2 regions of the Streptomyces sp. TLI_55 genome follow, and region 1 is predicted to be linked to the other one. Evidence: riboswitches for the same ligand, from Rfam matches in the RefSeq annotation. Region 1 holds a riboswitch; the other holds the start of a gene.
What was found. A riboswitch is a leader RNA that binds a small molecule or an ion and turns the genes downstream of it on or off. The one in region 1 is predicted to bind cobalamin.
Positions count from the first base shown of each region.

Region 2: another riboswitch for cobalamin. It lies ahead of CRP56_RS28795 (ribonucleoside-diphosphate reductase subunit alpha); the one in region 1 lies ahead of CRP56_RS09830 (cobalamin biosynthesis protein).

Region 1 is NZ_OAOJ01000001.1:2,105,415-2,108,813, reverse strand. Features, by position in the region: gene CRP56_RS09835 (cobyric acid synthase) at 1-915, opposite strand, end outside; gene CRP56_RS09830 (cobalamin biosynthesis protein) at 912-1,859, opposite strand; cobalamin riboswitch at 1,961-2,101, opposite strand; gene CRP56_RS09825 (hypothetical protein) at 2,260-2,481, opposite strand; gene CRP56_RS09820 (inorganic phosphate transporter) at 2,510-3,399, opposite strand, start outside.
Region 2 is NZ_OAOJ01000001.1:6,211,687-6,215,085, forward strand. Features, by position in the region: gene CRP56_RS28795 (ribonucleoside-diphosphate reductase subunit alpha) at 1-1,572, opposite strand, end outside; cobalamin riboswitch at 1,696-1,825, opposite strand; gene CRP56_RS28800 (RNA-guided endonuclease InsQ/TnpB family protein) at 1,987-3,135, shown strand; gene CRP56_RS28805 (GNAT family N-acetyltransferase) at 3,231-3,399, opposite strand, start outside.

The DNA of each region.
Region 1 (3,399 bases):
CACCACGAGATCGGCGTCGGCGAGCTCCTCCGGCCGGTCCACGAACCGCACGACGACACCCGGTTCGGCGGCGAGGGCGTCGACGTCGGTGAAGTTGGACATGAGGGGGACGGCACAGACGGCGACCCGCAGCACGTCCTCCCCGACGGGAGGGGCCGTGTTCGACTCCCGGACGGTCCCGCGCAGCGACACCCGCAGCCCGTCCTCCTCGTCGATCCCGAGCCCGTGTTGGAAGGGCAGCACGCCGTACGTCCGCCGTCCGGTGAGCCCGTGCAGCATGTCGAGCCCGGGTTCGAGCAGGGAGACGTCCCCCCGGAACTTGTTCACGAGGAACCCGGCGACCAGCTTCTGATCCTCTTCGGACAGCAGCGCGACGGTCCCGAAGAAGGACGCGAAGACACCGCCCCGGTCGATGTCCCCGACCACCAGCACCGGGAGCCCGGCGTTGCGGGCGATCCCCATGTTGACGATGTCGGTTCGCCGCAGATTGATCTCGGCCGGGCTGCCGGCCCCCTCACAGATCACCGCGTCATACGTGCCCCGCAGTTCGGCGAGACAGTCGAGCACGGTCCCGAGCAGCTTCTGCTGCCGCCCCCCGTGATACCCGCGCGCGCTCATCTCGCCGACGGGCTTGCCCATCAGTACGACCTGACTGCTCTGCTCCCCGCCGGGCTTGAGCAGCACGGGATTCATGAGCGCGGTCGGCTCGACCCGACAGGCCTGCGCCTGCATGGCCTGAGCCCGCCCGATCTCGGCACCCTCCCGCGTCACGAACGAATTGAGGGACATGTTCTGCGCCTTGAAGGGCGCGACCTTGACCCCCTGCCGCACCAGCCACCGGCAGATCCCGGCGGTGACGACACTCTTGCCGGCGTCGGAGGTGGTCCCGGCGACGAGCAGCCCGCCCCCACTCATGAGGCACGCCCTTTCCGCTTCGTCAGAGCCCGCGCGGCGACCGAGACGCCGAGCGCGAGCAGTCCGACGCGCCGGGACAGCCGTACGGCGCGCTCGATGTCGTGGGCGGCGACGGCCCGCCCGGCCTGATTGAGGACGGGCCGGTGCTCGACCCGCCCCGCGTACGACAAGGTCCCCCCGAGCCGCACCCCGAGCGCCCCCGCGAACGAGGCCTCGACGGGCCCGGCGTTGGGACTCGGATGCTGGGCGGCATCCGACCGCCAGGCGCGCAGGGCACCCCGCGGATCACCACCGCTCACGGTCGCGAGTACGGCGGTGAGTCGCGCCCCCGGCCAGCCGGCGAGGTCGTCGAGGCGGGCGGAGGCCCACCCGTACCGCCGGTACCGCTCGGACTTGTGCCCGACCATGGCGTCAAGGGTGTTGACGGCCCGGAACCCGAGCAGCCCCGGCACGCCGCCGAGCGCTCCCCACACCAGCGCGCCGACCACGGCGTCGGAGGTGTTCTCGGCGACGGACTCCACGACGGCCCGGGCGATCCCGTCGGCGTCGAGGGCCTGCGGATCGCGCCCGCACAGATGCGGCAGCCGAGCGCGAGCGCCCTCGACGTCACCGGCCTCAAGGGCCCGCCCGATGCCCCGCGCCTCCCGCGCGAGCGAGGTCCCCCCGACGACGGCCCAGGTGGCGACGCCGGCCAGCACGACGGAAGCGGTACGGGAAGGACGTACGACTCTCTCGGCAACGGCACCCAGCCCCACGGCACCCCCGACACACACGGCGGTGTGCAGCGCACCCCACCCCCGGTGATCCCGCCACAGAACCTTTTCCACGGCATCGGCGGCCCGCCCGAACGCGGCGACCGGATGCCCACGGCGCGGATCACCGAGCAGCAGATCCCCGACGAGCCCGGCGGCGGCGCCGTACGCGAAGACGCGATCGGCACGCATCGGCTCAGCCGGCCGTGGGGTCGGGCAGCGACCTGGTGCTGTACCTCAAACGGCAGGCGAGCATGGCGATATGTCCTCACTCAGGGTGTCCACGCCCTGGTTCGACGAGACCGGCGGTGGGAGTTCCTGGCTCCCGGGGCTACCTACCCCGGTGACAGTGGCGGGACCGCGCCGGATTCACACCGGACTTCCTCCCTGGCCGCCGTACTTGGCCCCGGCAGTCCACCACGGGCCCGGAAGAGCCGTCAACTCGCTGTTGACCTGCGAGAGCGGAGTGTGCAGAACCCCACATCGGCGGCCCGGCGGACCCGCGATCCGAGGCCGGGAACGCGAGAACGCCCTGTCCCGGAAACCCCCTTCAGAGGGCCCGGAACAGGGCGCGAACGCGTCGCGGCGGGTGTTACGCCACGATCAGATAGATGCCGTACCCCACCGCCGCCGCACACGCGGCGAAGCAGGCGTACGCGCCGGTCACGGCGAGGGCGGCCGAGCCGCCCGCCGCCGAGGCCCGCTCCTGGCGGGAGAGGCCCATGATGCCGAGGGTGAAGAGGGCCACGAGGGCCACGGTGACGACGAGGCTGACGCCGAAGACGGAGCCCAGTGCTTGCCAGTCGATCTTCATGCTGCTTGCTTTCCTTCGTCGCTGGGGCTCAGACCGCGGCGGCCGGCGGTGCGGCCGGCTCCGTGGTGGCCGCTGCCGGGGCGGGGATCGTGGCGGTCAGGTCGTCCGGCACCGTGCCCGCCGGGGGCGGGGTCACGGCCGCGATCGCCGTGGTGACGACGCCGGCCGGCTCGTCGGTGTCGTTGACGTTCGACGCGTCCACGACCTCGCGGCGCGAGATCTTCCAGATGGCCGCGCTGGACGCGATCAGGAAGACCGCGACGACGGCCGTGCCCCAGTCGCCGAGGTCGCACACGGACTCGGCCAGCGCGCCCACCAGGGCGGCCGCCGGGAGCGTGAGACCCCACGCCACGAACATCCGCGTCGCCGTCGACCAGCGGACCACGCCGCCCTTGCGGCCGAGGCCCGCGCCCATCACCGAACCGGAGACGGAGTGCGTGGTGGAGAGGGAGAAGCCGAGGTGCGAGGAGGCCAGGATGACCGTCGCCGCGCTGGTCTGGGCGGCGAAGCCCTGCTGCGGCTGGAGGTCGGTCAGGCCCTTGCCCATGGTGCGGATGATGCGCCAGCCGCCCAGGTACGTGCCGAGCGCGATGGCCAGACCCGCGGAGAGGATGACCCAGGTGGGCGGGTCGGAGTCGGGCGCGACGGCGCCGCCGGCGACGAGGGCGAGGGTGATGATGCCCATCGTCTTCTGCGCGTCGTTCGTGCCGTGGGCGAGGGACACCAGGCCGGCTGAGGCGATCTGGCCGGCACGGAAGCCCTTGGCGGCCGACTTGCCGTCCGCCTTCTTGCCGAGCGTGTAGGACAGCCGCGTGGCCAGCATGGCCGCGATGCCCGCGACCAGCGGGGCCGCGACCGCCGGGATCAGGACCTTGGTGACCAGGGCGTCACCGTGGACCGCGCCCGTGCCCGCCGAAG
Region 2 (3,399 bases), 4.1 Mb from region 1:
GTCGAAGGGCAGCCGCAGCTTGAAGAAGACGTCCTGGAGACCCATCGCGCCGAGGCCCACCGGACGCCACTTGGCGTTGGAGCGGCCCGCCTGCTCGGTCGGGTAGAAGTTGATGTCCACCACGCGGTCGAGGAAGGTGACGGCGGTGCGGACGGTGGCGTCGATGCGCTCCCAGTCGATGTCCCCGTCGACCACGAACGCGCCCAGGTTCACCGACCCCAGGTTGCAGACCGCCGTCTCGCCGTCGTCCGTGACCTCCAGGATCTCGGTGCAGAGGTTGGAGGAGTGGACGACATGGCCGGGCAGCGCCGTCTGGTTGGCGGTGCGGTTGGCGGCGTCCTTGAAGGTCATCCAGCCGTTGCCGGTCTGCGCGAGGGTGCGCATCATGCGGCCGTACAGGTCACGCGCCGGGATCGTCTTCTTGGCGAGACCGGCCGCCTCCGCCTTGCGGTACGCGGCGTCGAACTCCTCGCCCCACAGGTCGACCAGCTCGGGCACGTCGGCCGGGGAGAACAGCGACCACTCGGCGTCGGCGTTCACGCGGCGCATGAACTCGTCGGGGATCCAGTGCGCGAGGTTCAGGTTGTGCGTACGCCGGGCGTCCTCACCGGTGTTGTCGCGCAGCTCCAGGAACTCCTCGATGTCGGAGTGCCAGGTCTCCAGGTAGACGGCCGCGGCACCCTTGCGCCGGCCGCCCTGGTTCACCGCGGCCACCGAGGCGTCCAGCGTCTTCAGGAACGGCACGATGCCGTTGGAGTGCCCGTTGGTGCCCCGGATCAGCGAACCGCGGCTGCGGATGCGGGAGTACGACAGTCCGATGCCGCCGGCGTGCTTGGAGAGGCGGGCGACCTGGTGGTAGCGGTCGTAGATGGAGTCCAGCTCGTCCAGCGGGGAGTCGAGGAGGTAGCAGGACGACATCTGGGGGTGCCGGGTGCCGGAGTTGAACAGCGTGGGGGAGGACGGCAGGTAGTCGAGGCGGCTCATGAGCCCGTAGAGCGCGGCGACTTCGTCCAGGGCACGGGTCGTGTCGTCCTCGGCGAGGCCGGCGGCGACGCGCAGCATGAAGTGCTGGGGCGTCTCGATGACCTGGCGGGTGATCGGGTGCCGCAGGAGGTAACGGCTGTGGAGCGTACGCAGACCGAAGTAGCCGAAGCGGTCGTCGGCGGCCGGGTCGATCAGGGCGTCGAGCCGTGCCGCGTGCACCCGGACGAACTCCGCCGTGCGGTCGGCGACCAGGCCCTCGCGGTGGCCGACCGCGACCGACTCGGTGAAGGACGTGACGCCCTGGGAGGCGGCCTCGGCGGCGATGCTGATGGTCAGCAGCCGGGCGGCCAGCCGGGAGTAGGCGGGGTCCTCGGAGATGAGTCCGGCGGCGGCCTCCGTCGCCAGCTCGCGCAGCTCCGCCTCGTCGGCCCGGGCCGAGCGGCCCCGCAGCGCGGCGGCGGCGACCCGTCCGGGGTCGGCGTCGGGCAGGTCGGCGGTCAGCTCGGTCAGGGTCCGCAACAGGGCGGTACCGGGACCGTCGTTCTCCGCCTGGACCGCTGAAGCCGGATCGGCTGGCGCGATGGTCACGTGGGGGCTCTCCCTCGCTCGGCAGGGGCCCGGCGGAGGGCAGCAGGCAGCACGAGCGCACGGGGCGTCGCGTCCACCGGCCCACTCCGCGAGGCCCGGACGTCATGGCACCCGGGCCACGGCGGCCTGGGCACGCTGTCGGCAGGTCCTCGGACTGACTCCCGTACACACCCAAGGCATGCACAAGTACACCGTTGCGGGACAGTTCCGGATTCGCACCGGATTCCCCTGCGGCGACAGCGAGCATGAGCATACATCTTGTGCCGGGTTCGAGTGGCACCCCTAGATGTTGTGTCGCGCTGACTTCAGCCTGTAGTCAGCGCCTTCGATAGCTTCACTCGTGGGAGTGATGACTGGGGAACGCGCGGTGGGAAGTAGCACAGTTGTATACCTTCGGTGATTGTGAAGCTGGTGGTGCAGGTCAAGTTGATGCCGGATGCCGTGCAGGCACCGACACTTGAGCGCACCCTGCCCGCGATCAATGAGGCAGCTAACTGGGTCTCCGCCGTCGGGTTCGAGGGTTTCGGGCTCAAGGCGTCTGTCCGTGAGCTGCGGAAGCTGTGCTACGGCGAACTCAAAATGCGAGGCTTCGGAGCGCAGGCCGCGCAACACATCATCAAGCGCGTCGCCGACGCCTATACGACGTTGCGCGTGAACATCCGGTCAGGGAATCTCGGCCCCGAGGGGTCGAAACGGCGCCGCAAGGCGGAGGCCAAGCCGGTCGTCTTCCGTCCGCATGCCGCGCACACGTACGACGACCGCTGCTTGTCGTGGAATTACGACGCGAAGACGGTGAGCATCTGGACACTGGGCGGACGGATCAAGGAGGTGCGGTTCGCCAGTTCCCCTGAGGCGCTCAAGACGCTCACCGAGCACCGGAAGGGCGAATCCGACCTGGTGTTTCGGGATGGCAAGTGGTTCCTGATCGCCACTGTCGATCTCCCCGATCCGGAGGTGTTCGAACCGAAGGACTTCATCGGTGTGGACCGAGGCATCGTCAACCTCGCCACCACCTCGGACGGAGACAACCACCAAGGGCGGAGGCTCGGTCGGCACCGGCGTTGGCAGGCGCGCAAGCGGGCCGAGATCCAGGCCAAGCAGTCTCGCTCCGCCAAGCAGCTCCTCAGGAAGCGGGCAAGGAAGGAAGCCCGCCACGCCACCCACGTCAACCACAAGGTGGCCAAGGACGTCGTTGCTGTCGCCCAACGCACCGAGCGCGGCATCGCCTTGGAGGAACTCCGGGGCATCCGCGAGCGGGTTACGGTTCCCCGCGACCCGCGAGCACGACTGTCCTCCTGGCCGTTTCGCCAGCTCGGTGCCTTCATTGAGTACAAGGCACGTCGTGCCGGGGTGCCATTCATCGAGGTGGACCCGGCCTACACCTCGCAGCGCTGCCCGCGCTGTGGTCACACCGAGAGAGGCAATCGCCGTACTCGGGCCACTTTCCAATGTCGTCGGTGTGGCCTCGCTGGGCCGGCCGACCACGTCGCCGGGGTCAACGTGCGCAACCGGGCACGCTCGGCGTGGGTATTCGTCACCATGCCCGAACCAGTCCCCACTTAGTGGGGACTGGTCGATGTGCCCTGTGACCGCCCTGTCGTAGGGGCAGTCAGGAGGATAAGCGGAGCCGTGCTGAACCGAGTCGACCAGCTCGGTCGTCACGGCCGAGTCGGTGACAGCGTCAACTCATAGGTGAGAAGCGTGAACTCCTCGCCCGGGATCGGCTTCCAGTCGCGGTGCGGGGCGCGGACGAAGCCGAGGCGCTCGTAGATGCGGTGGGCCGCGCGCATGACGGGCTGGGTCGACAGGACCATGCCGATGTCACCG